DNA from 2 places in the Mesorhizobium sp. WSM3873 genome. Region 2 is predicted to be linked to the other one. Evidence: predicted binding sites of a transcription regulator. Region 2 holds the regulator's gene; the other holds the start of a gene.

Region 1 (7,935 bases), on a different contig from region 2:
CGTCGACTGGATGGACGGCATGACCGATAAGGCGCTCACCGGGCGATTTTCCTATATGACCACTGACATGCGCACCGTTTCGCAGCGGCTGGCGCCGGCGCTCAGCCATCTCTTCAATCACCAGACCCACCATCGCGGCCAGGCGCATATGTGCCTTACCGTCCTCGGCAGGCCCTCGGTGCCGCTTGACCTGATGCAGTTCCAGCGCTCCGAAGAAGGCCGCGCCTACGCCTGAAGCTTGCGGGATTCCGGTTGGCCAATTCCGGAAAACTAAAAAACACTTCAATTTCGTCTATATTTTTAAAGCAGAAGTATCGTTTTTGAAAACTAGGATTCGTCATATGCGCAATAGCTAAAGAAACCGAAAGGGCACTCTCGGCGTATTTCTGTCTCAAAAGCTACGCGCGCTAGAAAAGCGCGACAAATGATGCAAGGCGGAAATACAAACCACATGGAGAGTGTCATGGCCAGTATCGTAAAAAGATTCGCCAGCACATTGGCGAGTGGTGCAATCGTCGTTGCTCTTGCCATGCCGGCGAACGCCCAGAGCGTCGGGCTCGGTGGCCTCGGCGGCGCATCCGTAGGCAGCAATAGCGCCGACGCCAATGCGGGCGGCCCAAATGGGGCTGACGCAAATGCATCCTTCGGCGGCAGCAACACCAGCGCCAGGGCTTCGATCGGCGGCGCAAGCGGCGGCACCGGAACCGCCACCATCGGCGGCAGCAGTTCCACCGCAACGGCATCGATCGGCGGCACCAACGGGGCTGGAGCCAATGCGACTTTGGGCAACGGCACCAATAGCACGCTCAACGTGACGACGGGCGGCACGAGCGGCGCTGGCGTCGCCCTCGGCGCGGGCGCCACCGTTCCTGGAACCGTCGGCGCGACGCCGCCGGGAACGACGAACCTGTCCTCCGCCGTCGCCCAGATGTCGAGCAGCCAGTTGTCGCGGATGAAGAAGCGCTGCGTCGATGTGCTCAGCAGCGAGGGCACCTATGATCGTGATCTGAGGGCGCTCTGCCTGATGATTTCGCGTCGTTGACGGCGCGCTGACGAGCGCCTCCGGCCAATCGCAAAGCCCGCCGCTGCGTCGGCGGGCCTTCTTCAGCTGGTATCGCGGTGCGGCGCGCTCGACGCCTGGTTAACCACATTCCCATTGAAGCCAATATATTAGGACTTCGTTTGCGCTCGCGCTCCACAATAGGCCAGTTGTAGTGGGAGCAATGCCATGCGCATCGATTTGTCCCCCACCAGTTGGGGCAGGGTCGCGCTGGTTACCGTTGCCGGCACGGCATTCTTCATTGCCGCGGCCTTCTTTGTCGATTCCTTCAACTTTCCCTCGCTGTCACCCGAAGCGCTGCTCTGGGCCAAGCTCACCGACCTGTTCCTGCCGCTCATCCTTGGCGGCTCCTTCCTGTTCTTCCTGATGTGGAAGATGCGCCAGCTGGCCATCGCCCAGAAGGAGCTCAGCATCATTGCCGCGACCGACAGCCTGACGGCGGTCTTCAACCGCGGCGCTTTCTCGATGCTGGTCGAGGCCTATCTCGACAAGGCTCGCAGCCATGCGGTGGCCGAAGCCGGCGCGCTGCTGATCGTCGATGCCGACCATTTCAAGTCGATCAACGACCGGCTCGGCCACGATTGCGGCGATCAGGCGCTGAAGCTGATCGCGAGCACGATCCGGAGCCAGCTCCACGGCGCCGACATCGTCGGACGCATCGGCGGCGAGGAATTCGCGGTCTTCCTTCCGGGCGCCGACGCGACGCGCTCCTTCCTGGTCGCCGAGTCGATCAGGCTGCGTATCCGCGAGGCCGAGTTCGCTCCAGGCGGGCAGCCGTGCCCGCTTTCGGTCAGCATTGGCGGCGTCGCCTTCAGCGGGCCCACCACCTATCACCACATGTTTCAAGTCGCGGACAGGCATCTCTACAAGGCGAAGTCGAACGGACGCGACCAGGTGAGCTTCGAAAGCCCGCGCAGCAGGCTATCCGGCGAGGCCGCCGGCACCTTCCACTGAACGAACCCGCGCTGCAGGAAACGGAGCGCCCTCACCAGTGGTTCTGGTTGAGTGGAGCGTCGTCCCCGCCTTTGGGTAGGCGCCTATTTCCACATGCCGCGCATGCGCGCGCCGAGATCGACCTTAACGCCCGGCTTTTGGCGCGGGTCGTCCGTGATCGCCGCGCTCGCCCAGGATGACTGTTCGAAAGCCGAAAGCATCGAAGCCGGGATGAAGCGGGTGCGCGAGGCATAGACGTGACGGTCGCCGCGCGCCGGCTGGTTGTGCGGATAAAAGCGCTGCGGCACCACCAGGTGCAGGCTGTCCTTGGCGCGCGTCATCGCCACATAGAGCAGCCGCCGCTCCTCCTCGATATCCTCCTTGGTGCCGACGCCGAGATCGGCCGGGATGCAGCCGTCGACCGTGTTGAGCACGAAGACGTTCTTCCACTCCTGGCCCTTGGCCGAATGGATCGTGGACAGGATCAGGTAATCCTCGTCGCGATGCGGCGGGCCGGCCTGGTCGCTGGTGGCGTCGGGCGGGTCGAGCGTCAGCTCGGTCAGGAAACGCTCGCGCGAGGGATAGCCCGACGCGATCTGCTCGAGCTGCAACAGGTCGGCCCGGCGCGTGATGGCGTCCTCGTGGATACGCTCCAGATGCGGCTCGTACCAGAGCCTGATCCGCTCGAGGTCGGCCGGCCATTTGGCGCCGGCGCGCAGTCCGCTGTAGATGTCGAGAAAAACCGGCCAGTCTGCGGCCGCGCGCTGCGGCGGCCGGAAGCGCGCAAGGCCCAGCGTCTCGTCGAGCGACGTCGCCATCGCCTCGACGATCTGCGAGGCGGCCGAAGGCCCGATGCCGGGCATCAACTGCAGCACCCGGAAGCCGGCGACCCTGTCGCGCGGGTTCTCGGCAAAGCGCAGCATCGCAAGCATGTCTTTCACGTGCGCCGCGTCGAGGAATTTCAGCCCGCCGAATTTTACGAAGGGGATGTTGCGCCGCGTGAGCTCCACCTCCAGCGGCCCGCTGTGATGCGAGGCGCGGAAGAGCACGGCTTGCGCCTTGAGCGCCGTGCCGGCCTCGCGCTCGGCAAGGATCGCCTGGCAGACATAATTGGCCTGCTCAGCCTCGTCGCGCACGCTTACCAGTTGCGGCTTGTGCGACGACCGGCGTTCGGTCCAGAGATTCTTGGTGAAACGCTCGCTTGCCTCGCCGATTACTTTATTGGCGGCGGCCAGGATCGGCTCGGTCGAGCGGTAATTGCGCTCCAGCATGACGATCTCGGCGCCTTGCGCGTACTGTTTTGGGAAATCGAGAATGTTGCGCACTTCCGCGGCCCGGAAGGAATATATCGACTGTGCGTCATCGCCCACCACGGTCAAGCCCGCGCCGTCCGGCTTCAGCGCCAACAGAATAGAGGCCTGCAGCCGGTTGGTGTCCTGGTATTCGTCGACCAGCACGTGGTCGAAGCGGGAGCCAAGGTGAGCGGCGATCTCTGGCTCGGCCGCCATCTGCGCCCAGTAGAGCAAAAGGTCGTCGTAATCGAGCACGTTCTGCGCCTGCTTGGCCTCGACATAAGCCGCGAACAGCTCCTTCAGCTGTTCCGCCCATCCTGAGCACCAGGGAAAGGCCGAGCCCAGCACCTCGCCGAGCGGCGCCTGCGCGTTCACCGCCCGCGAATAGATCTGCAGGCAGGTGGCTTTGGTCGGGAAGCGGCTTTCGGTCTTGGAAAAACCGAGCTCGTGCCGGGCAAGGTTCATCAGGTCGGCCGAATCCTCGCGATCGTGGATGGTGAAAGCCGGATCGAGGCCGATCTGCTCGGCATAGTCGCGCAAGAGTCTGGCGCCGATACCGTGGAAAGTGCCGGCCCAGGAGAGCGCATCGGCTATGATCGCGGCATCGCGGCCCAGCACCTCGCCGGCGATGCGCTCGACGCGCTTCGCCATTTCAGCCGCGGCGCGGCGCGAAAAGGTCATCAAAAGGATGCGGCGCGGATCGGCGCCCTTGACGATGAGGTGCGCCACGCGATGCGCCAGCGTGCTGGTCTTGCCGGAGCCGGCGCCGGCGATCACCAGCAGCGGCGCGGCCACCTTGCCGTCGCCATGCACCACCGCCAGCCGCTGCTCGTCGTTCAGCCGGGCAAGATAGGCAGGAGTTTCGAAGGACGAATCACGGGCGGCGATGTTCATCGCCCATCAAGCATCGTTTCCGCTTTGTTCGCAATACAGCTGATCTCCCGACAGGCGCCCAAGTGGGGGGCGATGCCCGGCAGGGCAGAGGGGACGATGCACGCGCCGGCATGTGCTGGATAGGCCGGCCATCTTCCCAACAAGCGGGAGATTGGCCGATCTATCTTTTCGGCTCGACACCCATCGCCGCGGACTGGCGCCGCAGCGACCGCCGACCGTCCGGCGGCGCGAGCTCGCCGGACGCCTCCTCGATGATCCTCATCGTGACGCGATAGGCCGTGTAGCCGAATAGGCCGACGAGCAGCAGACGGATCATGACATCTCCTCGTGAGTTATCGACGTTCAACCGGAGACAGCCGCGTTGGTTCCCGCCGGACGGCGCAACCAAACCGCCGCCGCCTCGTTTGCTTCGAAGAAAGGGGCGAACGAGAGGAGGTCGTCATGATGAAACTTCCTGTGCTGCTGGCACTCGCGGCAGGGCTCGCGCTCGCCGCCTGCGACAACAGCGTGCAGCCCACCAAGGCGCCGAGCGACACTGTCGACAAAAACCCGCAGGTCGACAAGAACCCGGTGCCGCAATCGACCACCGGCGGCGACCAGCCCGGCACGCCACCGAAGCAATGAAAGCGGACGGTGTTGTCGGGAGGCGAAGCGGCGCCGCCGCAGAAGAAGGCCGGCGCTGCTTGGGAGGAAGCTGGAAAGCGCCGGCCAAGCGGGAAAATCAGGCCCGCCGCAGGATCAAAGATAGCTGAGTCTCTCCGCCGCGTCATGGGGCGATCGCGCTAGCCGGCTACAGGTATTCGTCCAAACGCTTTGTCGGCCTTCAAAGATCGGAGAATCTCAGGGGTGTGTTTGCGTCGCTTGCGCGTCACGCCATCGCGGCGCGCGCCAGCGGCACGTTGGCGATCTCCAGGTCCAGCTGGCGCTGCGTCAGCGCCGCTTCGGCCATGATCCACTGCTTGAACAGCTCCACCTTGCGGGCGCCGAGCGCCTTGATGGGGCTGACGAAATACCAGCCGGCGGTGTTGGGATGGTGGACCGCGAAGGGGGCCACCAGCCGCTCGGCTCGGATGTCGCTTGCCATATAGGCGCGGTTGGCGACGGCAAAGCCCATGCCGGCATTGGCCGCCTCGTAGGACATCATGCAGGAATCGAAATAGATGCTCTTGGTCTCGCCAAGCACGAAACTCGCGCCGGCAAAAGCCAGCCACGACTGCCAGTTCTGGGTGCAGGTGTCGGAGTGGAGCAGGGTGAAGTGCCTGAGGTCCTCCGGCGTCACCTTGGACAGCGGCTTGTCGCCAAGCACCTCGCGGAACAGCTTGCGGCTGCACACCGGCGTCAGGTCCTCCTTGAACAGCAGCGCGGAGTTGAGGCCGGGGAAATTGCCATCGCCGTAGCGGATCTCGAGATCGTATTCGGAGGTGGCGAATTCATGCGTGGCATAGGAAGTCGAGACCCGCATCTCGATATCCGGATACTGCCGCTGGAAGGTGGAAAGCCGCGGAAACAGCCAGCGCGCCGCGAAGGTCGGCAAGACGCAGATCTTCAGCACATGCGCCTGGGATTGGCCGGTCGCCTCCATGCTGGCAGCCACGATCCGCTCCAGCGCCTCGCGCACGCGCGCCACGTAGGTCTCGCCTTCCGGCGTCAGCGACACCGCGTTGCCGCCGCGCTGGAAGATCTTGAAGCGCAGCTGGTCCTCCAGGCTCTTCACCCGCTGGCTGACGGCGGAGGCGGTGATGAACTGCTCTTCGCCCGCGCGCGTGAAGTTGCGGTGCCTGGCGGCGCTCTCCACGATTTTCAGCGAGTTTAAGTTGACCTGGCTGAGCAGACGCACGGGGTTCGACCTTTAGCTATGCTTAAAGTAGCACCAGCATTCCTAAATTTACAGGGGAGGGTGCTCAATCGACTGTTTACCAAGTGTTGCCCCGACCTTGGAGAAGTAGAATGAACGCCCATACAATCCCCGAACTGCGCTATGCGATGAGCCGTGAAGCCATCATCGGTCATGATACGGCGTGGAAAGTGTCGAGCTTCGGCGTCGCCCAGTATCTTCACGGCTACGACCCGCAACTGCTCGCCGCGATCGAGGAGGCGGCGCTCAAGCTCAAGGCCAGCCACGCCGTGCACAAGCATCTCGACCTCACCTTCATCACCGGCGCCGACCGCTACATTCCCGAGATCAAGGAACTGCTCAACGACAAGCTGCGGCTGGAACGGCTGTCCGACATGATGGGCACCAAGCTCGAACCCTATCCGCTGTCTATCGTCGGCTCGACCGTCACCTTCATGAACCCCAAGGACGGCGCCGTCGACTGGCACTGCGATGGCGTTCCGGTGACGGAACTCATTCCGCTCTCGATCAGCGATCCTCTGATCGGCGGCCATCTTGAAATCTATTGCGACGATTCCGAGACGGGGCGTGCCATCCTCGAATCCGGCAGCGACCTGCCGCGCAACAGGGTCATGCGCATCGACCACAAGATGAATTACGCCACGCTCGGCCAGTTCCTCGGCGTGCTCCATCGCACCGCGCCGATCCAGCTCGGCTCGCGCGTCACCCTGGTGCTCAACCAGCGTTCGGTGGCGAAGCCCTATGTCGACGACAACCGCATGTTCTACCTCGCCGCCGACAACGACCAGGACCGCGGCTGGGTGAACGAACTCGCCGAGGACGTCTGGACGAACCAGCTGCCGGCCTATCGCCGCCATGCCGAAGAACATCCCGTGCCGAAGCCGGCTGTCGATCCGGTCTCCGGCGGAGCCAGGGAATCGTGGTAGTGGCTGACGATCCGGCCGGTCGCCAGCCGCCTTCAGCATCGCTAAGCCTGGGCCCGGTCACCGCCGGAAGGCGGAAGGACCGTTCCAGCGCCGCTCCCCCGGTGGCGCTGGCCTTTGCCTTCGGCGCCGTGGCGCTCTGGGCAACCAACGCTTTGGTCGGCAAGACGCTGCTTGCCAATCACCCGGTATCGGAGGTGCAGTTCCTGCAGTTCTCAGGCGCCGCGCTGGTCTTTGCGCTGATCAGGTTCTTCCCTTCTCCCCTTGTGAAGTCCGAAGGAGGGGGCGAGACCCGTGGCTCGCGCCCGGGCAGTGGCCTCGCCAAGCGAGATCGGATCAAGGGGGCGGGACGGATCGCCGACGCAGGAGTTTCTTCCAACATCCCTCATCCGTCTCGGGGCTCTGCGCCGATCCAGCTTCTCCCACAAGGGGAGAAGGGGAGTACCGTGCTCGCCTGCGCCGTCGGCTTCATCGGCCTGGTCGGCACCATGGTGCTGCAATACATCGCCTTCGCCTCGATGCCGGTCATCGAGGCCAATCTCGTTGCCTACACCTGGCCGCTGATGGTCGCCGCCGCGGTCATCGTGCTCGGCCGTCCGAGACGGCCAATGCTGCTTGGACTGACCGCCGCGCTTGGCTTCGCCGGCGTCGCGCTGGTGATCTCCGGCGGAGACGCGCGTGCCTGGTTCGCGGGCAGCCCCGCCGGGTATTGCGCCGCCTTCGGCTCGGCACTTTGCATGGCCTTCTACTCGCTTGCCGTCGGCCGCCTTGCCGTGCCGCCGGATCGGCTTCTGCTGCCTTCGGCGCTGATCGGCGTGGCGCTGACCTTCGCATGGTGTCTGCATGACGGCGTCGCCGCCCTGGGCGGCTTGGACCTGCTGCTCGGACTCTATCTCGGCGCCGGGCCGATGGGGCTCGGCTATTATTTCTGGTCGCGCGCGCTCGGCCTCGATCAGGATGGGCGGCTCGCGGTCGTGG
Region 2 (7,935 bases):
TCTGGCGCAGCTCGTCTCCGGCGCCGTTCTCGACGAGCAGGCTCGCAAGCTCGGGCTTGGCCTTTCCAAGGACCGGCTGGCCGAGCTGACGCGCGAGGATCCGGCCTTCAAGGGTCCAGGCGGCCAGTTCGACCGCAGGACCTTCGAATATTTGCTGAGCCAGATCGGCATGCGGCCCGAGGACTATCTGAAGAATCGCTCGCAGGTGGCGGTCCGCCAGCAGATCGTCGAGGCGATTTCCGACGGCCTCAAGGCGCCGCAGACCTTCCTGAAGGCGGTCGCGCTCTATCGCGGCGAGGACCGCACGATCGACTATCTCGTCCTGCCGAAGACACTCGTCCAGCCGATCGAGGCGCCGTCCGACAGCGCGCTGAAAACCTATTTCGAAGCCAACAAGAAGAACTACGCGGCGCCGGAATACCGCAAATTCTCCTATATCCGGCTTGAGCCGCAGGACATCATGGACCCGACGGCGGTGACCGATCAGCAGGTCGCTGACGACTACAACAAGAACAAGGCGCGCTATACGACACCCGAAATGCGCACCATCGAACAGCTGGTGTTCAAGACGCCGGACGCGGCCAAGGCGGCATTTGACTCCCTGAAGACCGGCGCCACCTTCGACAAGATCGTCACCGCCGAGGGCAAGACGCAGGCCGACACCGTGCTCGGCACGCTGGCAAAGGACAAGATCGCCGACAAGGCGGTGGCCGACGCAGCCTTCTCGCTCAACGTCAATGAGGTCAGCCCGGTGGTTCAGGGCGCCTTCGGCCCGGTGCTCTTGCGCGTCACCGAGATCAAGCCGCAGGTGGTGAAGCCGCTTTCGGAAGTGTCCGACCAGATCCGCAAGGATCTTGCGCTCGGCGAGGCAAGCCGCGTCCTGCTCGACGTCCACGACAGCTACGAGGACACCCGCGCTTCCGGTGCCTCGCTTGCCCAGGCGGCCGACAAGCTAAAGCTCAAGGTCGTCACCATCGACGCCATCGACCGCACCGGCCAGCGGCCGGACGGCACGATCGTCAACGACCTGCCGCAATCGGCGGACCTCATCAAGGCCGTCTTCGAGGCCGAGCCGAACACCGAGAATGAAGGCCTGACCACTGCCGCCAACGGCTTCGTTTTCTATGAAGTCCAGTCGATCACGCCGGCGCGCGACCGCACGCTGGAGGAGGTTCGCCAGAAGGTGGTGGCCGACTGGACCGCGGCCGAGACCGACAAGCGGCTCACCGCCAAGGCCGGGGAGTTGGAAAAGCGCCTCAAGGCCGGTGCGACGCTCGACGTGATCGCGGGCGAGCTGAAGCTCGAGAAGCAGACCAAGCGCGGCCTGAAGCGCGAAGCCGACGATGCCGATTTCGGCAAGGAGGGCGCGGCGGCCATGTTCGGCGTCGGCGAAGGCGGCACGGGCCTGATCCCCTCGCCCACCGGCGACGGTCAGATCCTGTTCAAGGTTGCCGAAGTCTTCGAACCTGCCGGTGCCGATGGCAGCTCTGTCCCGGAAGACGCGCAGAAATCTTTCAGCGCTGGCATATCCGACGACCTGCTCGATCAGCTGGTGGCGCAGCTGCAGTCGCAATATGACGTTCGTATCGATCCGGCCGCCGTTTCCCAAGCACAGACACGATGAGCGCGCTTAAGACATATATTGCCAAGGTCGCGACCGGCACCGCGCTCTCCTTCGAGGAAGCGCGCGAGGCCTTCGACATCATTATGTCGGGCGACGCGACGCCGGGGCAGATCGGTGGCTTCCTGATGGCGTTGCGCGTGCGCGGCGAAGCCGTGAGCGAGATCTCCGGCGCGGTCGCCACGATGCGCGCCAAGATGCTCCGCGTGGAAGCCCCGCGCGGCGCCATCGACATCGTCGGCACCGGCGGCGACAATTCGCATTCGGTCAACATTTCGACCGGATCGGCATTCGTCATCGCCGCCGCGGGTGTCCCGGTGGCCAAGCACGGCAATCGCGGCCTGTCCTCGCTAACCGGCGCGGCGGATGTGCTGATGGCGCTAGGCGTCAAAGTCGACATCGCACCGGAGACGATCGGCCGCTGCATCCAGGAAGCCGGCGTCGGCTTCATGTTCGCGCCAGCGCATCATCCGGCGATGAAGCATGTCGGTCCTGTCCGGGGCGAGCTCGGCACGCGCACTATCTTCAACCTGCTCGGGCCGCTGTCGAATCCAGCCGGCGTCGGCCGGCAGATGGTTGGCGTCTTCCTGCCCGAATGGATCATGCCGGTGGCTGAGACGCTGAAGGCGCTGGGTACCGATCATGCCTGGATCGTGCACGGCGACGGTTATGACGAGATCACCACCACGGGCGAGACGCAGGTCGCAGAGCTCGCCGGCGGCGAGATCCGCACGTTTACCCTCACTCCGGAAGCGGTCGGACTGAAGCGGCATAACAAGGAAGACCTCCGCGGCGGCGAAGCGGCCTACAACGCCAGGGCATTGCGCGATATGCTGGGCGGCGCTGCCGGCGCTTATCGCGATACCGTGCTGATGAATGCCGGCGCCGGGCTGGTGGTGGCCGGCAAGGCAACGACGCTCGGCGATGGCATCGAGGCAGCAGCGCAGGCCATCGACAGCGGCCGGGCGCTGGCGGTGCTCGACAAGCTCATCGAGATTTCGAACGGTTAGAATTTTGTCCGATATCCTGCGCAAGATCGAAGCCTACAAGCGCGATGAGATCGCCGCCGCGAAGCTCAGCGCGCCGCTTGCCGAGGTCAAGGCGAAGGCCAAGGATGCGGAACCCCCGCGCAGCTTCCTTGCGGCGCTTGAGGCCAAGCGGAAGGCCGGCGGCTTCGCGCTGATTGCGGAGATCAAGAAGGCCAGCCCTTCCAGGGGCTTGATCCGCGCCGACTTCGACCCGCCGGCGCTCGCCAGGGCCTACCAGCAAGGCGGTGCTGCCTGTCTTTCGGTGCTGACCGACGCACCGTCCTTCCAGGGCGCGCCCGGCTTTCTGACCGCGGCGCGCGCCGCCGTTAGCCTGCCCGCCCTGCGCAAGGATTTCCTCTTCGACCCGTATCAGGTTCATGAAGCCCGCGCCTGGGGCGCGGACGCGATCCTCATCATCATGGCGAGCGTCGACGACGTCTTGGCCAGTGAATTGGAAGCCACGGCCTTCGATCTCGGCATGGACGCGCTGGTCGAGGTGCATGACGAACAGGAGATGGAACGCGCGCTTCGCCTCTCGTCGCGGCTGATCGGCATCAACAACCGCGATTTGAGAACCTTCGAAACCAGCCTCGACGTTTCCGAGCGGCTTGCCGCCATGGTCCCGGACGACCGGCTGCTGGTCAGCGAGAGCGGCATCTTCACCCATCAGGACTGCCGGCGGCTGGAAAAGAGCAAGATCGGCACCTTCCTCGTCGGCGAAAGCCTGATGCGGCAGGCCGACGTGGCCGCCGCGACCGCCCTTCTGCTGACGGGCAAGGCGCCGGCCGAGGCCGTTTGACGATGCCCGCGCTTACGCATCTCGGCGCCAAGGGCGAAGCCAACATGGTCGATGTCGGCGGCAAGGCCGAGACAACGCGCACGGCCATCGCCGAAGGGTATGTCACCATGCAGCCGGAAACGCTGGAGATGATCCTGGCCGGCGACGCCAAGAAAGGCGACGTGCTGGGCACGGCGCGCATCGCCGGCATCATGGCGGCCAAGAAGACGCATGAGCTCATCCCGCTTTGCCATCCCCTCCTTCTCACCAAGGTGTCCGTCGAGATCGAGCCCGACCACGCGCTTCCCGGCCTGAGGGTCAGCGCGCTTGCCAGGGTTACCGGCAAGACCGGGGTGGAAATGGAGGCGCTGACCGCGGCGTCGGTCGCCTGCCTCACCATCTACGACATGGCCAAGGCAGCGGACCGAGGCATGGCGATTTCCGGCATCAGGCTGGTCGAGAAAACCGGCGGCAAGTCGGGCGACTACAAGGTAGGTCCTTAGCATGGCTTTGCTTCCGGTCGCCGACGCGCTCCAACGCCTGTTGGACGGCGCGACCGCGCTGCCAGGCGAAAGCGTGCCGCTGGCCGACGCGTCCGGCCGGGTGCTGGCCGACCCCGTGGTGGCTCTGCGCACCCAGCCGCCCTTCAATGCGTCGGCGATGGACGGCTACGCCGTAAGGGCCGCCGACGTAGCCTCGGCGCCGGCCCGGCTCTCCGTGATCGGCATGGCCCCCGCCGGGCGTGGCTTCACCGGCTCTGTCGGCAAGGGCGAGGCCGTGCGCATCTTCACCGGCGCGCCGCTCCCCGAAGGCGCCGATACCATCGTTATCCAGGAGAATGTCCGCGATCTCGGCGGCGGCGGCATCGAAGTGACCGAGCCGACCGTGGAGGGACGAAACGTCCGTCGCCGCGGCCTCGACTTCTGCGAGGGCGACCTGCTCCTCGAAAAAGGCCGCCAGCTCGATCCGGCGGCGCTTTCGCTGGCGGCATCGGCCAACCATCCGAGTCTCAACGTGGTGCGGCAGCCGCTGCTCGCCATCATCGCCACCGGCGACGAATTGCTGCCGCCGGGCAGCGCGCTCGGCCCCGACCAGATCATCTCGTCGAATGCCTATGGCGTCATAGCTACAGCCCAGTCGGTCGGCGCGCGCGCGCTCGACCTCGGCATCGCCGCCGACCGCAAGGACGCGATCGCGGCCCTGGTCAAGAAGGCGGTCAAGGCCGGCGCCGACGTCATCGTCACGCTTGGCGGCGCCTCCGTCGGCGACCACGACTTGATCCATGACGTGCTGACCGGCGAAGGCATGCAGCTCGACTTCTGGAAGATCGCCATGCGTCCCGGCAAGCCGCTGATGTTTGGCCGGCTCGGCGACATTCGCTGCATCGGCCTGCCCGGCAATCCGGTCGCAAGCCTGGTCTGCTCGCAGCTGTTCCTGAAGCCGCTTCTGGCGCGGCTGGGCGGCCGGTCCTGCCGGCAGGAAATCCGCACGGCCCGGTTAGGCGTCGCAATGCACGCCAACGATCTCAGGCAGGACTATGTGCGCGCCGTGGTCCGCGAAGATGCGGGGGCGTTGATCGCAACACCGTTCGGCATCCAGGATTCCTCGATGTTGAGGATGCTCGCCGATGCCAATGGCCTGATCGTGCGCCAACCCTTCGCACCGGCGGCTCAAGCCGGCGAGGAATGCAGCGTTCTGATGTTACGCTGAACAAAACGTCAACACATTCACTAAACTTTAAACGGTTGCGGAACACAACTGGAACAGATAGTGTTTGTTCTGGGTTTGTTTTTCTGATTCTGGTTTCAGAACCCATGGGGGCCGCCATGCTGACGCGCAAACAACATGAACTGCTGATGTTCATCCATGAACGGCTCAAGGAAAGCGGCATTCCGCCGTCTTTCGACGAGATGAAGGAAGCGCTCGACCTTGCCTCGAAATCGGGCATCCACCGCCTGATTACGGCGCTGGAGGAGCGCGGTTTCATTCGCCGGCTTCCGAACCGGGCGCGTGCCCTTGAAGTGCTGCGCCTACCTGACTCGATCGCGCCCGGCCTCAATGCGGCGAAGAAATTCTCGCCGAGCGTCATCCAGGGCGGCCAAGGCAATCTCGGCCGCCAGATCAAACCCGCGGCGCCCGCCCGCACGCCGACGCCCAGCAATGACGACGACGCCGTTTCAGCCGTCTCCATCCCGGTGATGGGTCGCATTGCCGCCGGCGTGCCGATCGACGCCATCCAGCACCAGACGCATTCGATCACAGTGCCGCCGGACATGATCGCGGGCGGCGAGCACTACGCGCTCGAGGTCAAAGGCGACTCGATGATCGAGGCCGGCATCTTCGATGGTGATACGGTCATCATCCGCAACGCCAGCACTGCGAGCCCCGGGGAGATCGTCGTGGCGCTGGTCGACGACGAGGAGGCGACGCTGAAGCGCTTCCGCCGCAAGGGCGCCTCCATCGCGCTCGAGGCTGCCAATCCGGCCTATGAGACCCGCATCTTTGGTCCTGATCGCGTCAAGGTTCAAGGCAAGCTCGTGGGGCTCATCCGCCGCTACTGAGGGGGCTGCGGCTTGGCTTCCGGCTTCTCGGGCTTCTTGTAAGGCGCTAACCCCCTCGCCTCACGCGAGTAGCGCCGCTGTTCGTGCCAAGGGCGGTACGGTTTTTCGACGGCGTATTGAATGGATGCTCGCGCCGTCGCCGATTGCGGATCGAAGAAGACGGCGGCACTGCCGTCGCGCGCGAGCTGCCGCTTGGTGACGACGAGGATACGTGGATCGCGGCAGGGATTGTAGGCCGTGGCGTCGTTGATGACGATGAGGTCTGCAAAGTCGCAGGCAGGTCGGGAAGCTTCGCGGTTCTCGGCGAGCGCGACGATCGCGCCCGATGGATGCCGGCCAATGCAGAGATCGCCCGTGCAGTAAAAAGGCGATCCAGGCGGCAAGTCGACGGGATCGGCTATGTCCAGCGTGCCCTTGGCGAATGTCTCCGGCGGCACGATCGTTTCGGCCTTGAGCGCGCGTTTCCAGTTATCGGTGGTGAACTCGTTGGAGCGGGCACGATTGACGGCGAGTTCGCCGCCGCCGATCGGCATCGCCACCAGATGCGCGTCCTCCGAGATCAGCAGGTCCGGCGTGCGCACCTGCGGGATGATCATGACGGCCGCGACTGCCAAAGGAATTGCGGCCAGCCTCAGCCAGGTAGTCGCCATCGTGGCGATGACGAGCGCGATCGTCGCCAGCAGCACCGAATGGATCGAGATCAGGCCCACGGCATCGACCGGCGACCACTCCGAAAGCCACGCCGAGATCGCGATCATCGCCGTCAGGCCCTTGCCCATCAAATAGAGGAAGGGCCCGTCGAAGCCGAACGGCATCATGACCGCGCTGGCGACGGCGAGAAACATCACGACCGTGACGATCGGCATGATCGCGAGATTGGCCAGCAGGCTGAGCGGCGAGACGCGCTGGAAATGCCAGATGGCAAACAGCGCTGTGGCACTTCCGGCAATGATCGACGTCATTGCGGCGCCACCTGCTCCGACTGCCAGTTTATGCGACATGAACCGCAGGAACGAACGCTTTGCCGGCGGCGCTCTCACCTTGCCGGCGCGGTAGTCGGACCAGCCGGCATAGGCGCCGACAAGAGCGGCGGTTGCCGCGAACGACATCTGAAAGCTCGGGCCAACCACTTCATGCGGCGACACCAGAATGACGGCGATGGCCGAGATCGCCAAATTGCGCATCGTCAGCGCCGCCCGGTCGAAAAGCACGGCGACCAGCATGACGGCCAGCATGATGAAGCTTCGCTCGGCGGCTACCACCACGCCGGAGATGACGAGATAGGCGGCAATCGAGATAAGCGCGATTGCCGCGGCATATTTCTTCACCGGCCGGCGTGACGAAAAATCCGGGAACAGCGCAAAGGCGCCGCGCAGCAGAAGCATGACCGTGCCGGCGACCAGCGCCATGTGGAGGCCCGAAATCGAGATGATGTGATAGATGCCGGTCCGCCGCATCGCCTCGTTGATGTCCTCGGGAATGCCGGCGCGCACGCCGACGATCAGTGCAGCGGCAATCTCGCCTTCGGGTCCGCCAATGGTGCTTCTGATGTGATCGGCAATGTTTTCGCGCGCGTGCTCGATGGCTGAGGCGATGCTCGTCTGAGCGATCGGGTCGGTTGGCGGAATGAGTTTCGGGTCGCCGAGGAAAAATCCACTGCCGCCGATGCCGGAAAAATAGCTGTCGAAGGAAAAATCATAGCTTTCGGGACGGACCGGCCCGGTCGGCGGCAGGAGCCGTGCGTAACCCGTCACCAGCGATCCAGCCTTCATGCCGGCCGGGATCCTGCGTGCCGAGAGCCTGACGCGATCCGGTGCGTAGCGCAGCTTTGGATGCGCGGTCGAGACGAGATCGATGGTCAGCCTGACGCGGCCATTGGCCATTTCCTCGGCGACGGCGACGCGGCCTGTCAGCCGCGTCTGGATTTCGGAGCCGAGCATCGGTGTT

Evidence for each region. The regulator LexA, encoded in region 2, represses DNA repair genes until DNA is damaged. The targets are predictions, from matches to a motif close to TGTTCNNNNTGTGTTCNG.
Region 1: A9K71_RS13215 (ATP-dependent helicase) is a predicted target of LexA. The motif match lies at 4,194-4,211, and genes of this name have one in related genera.

Annotation. Positions count from the first base shown of each region.
Region 1 covers NZ_LYTM01000015.1:79,556-87,490, forward strand. The annotation lists gene A9K71_RS13200 (DinB family protein) at 1-235, shown strand, start outside; gene A9K71_RS13205 (hypothetical protein) at 425-1,042, shown strand; gene A9K71_RS13210 (GGDEF domain-containing protein) at 1,229-2,014, shown strand; gene A9K71_RS13215 (ATP-dependent helicase) at 2,098-4,179, opposite strand; gene A9K71_RS32055 (hypothetical protein) at 4,340-4,495, opposite strand; gene A9K71_RS13220 (hypothetical protein) at 4,621-4,803, shown strand; gene A9K71_RS13225 (LysR substrate-binding domain-containing protein) at 5,048-6,016, opposite strand; gene A9K71_RS32060 (hypothetical protein) at 6,127-6,960, shown strand; gene A9K71_RS32550 (EamA family transporter) at 7,008-7,935, shown strand, end outside.
Region 2 covers NZ_LYTM01000008.1:114,436-122,370, reverse strand. The annotation lists gene A9K71_RS07600 (peptidyl-prolyl cis-trans isomerase) at 1-1,624, shown strand, start outside; gene trpD (anthranilate phosphoribosyltransferase) at 1,621-2,631, shown strand; gene trpC (indole-3-glycerol phosphate synthase TrpC) at 2,633-3,448, shown strand; gene moaC (cyclic pyranopterin monophosphate synthase MoaC) at 3,451-3,930, shown strand; gene glp (gephyrin-like molybdotransferase Glp) at 3,932-5,137, shown strand; gene lexA (transcriptional repressor LexA) at 5,254-5,988, shown strand; gene A9K71_RS07570 (ComEC/Rec2 family competence protein) at 5,982-7,935, opposite strand, start outside.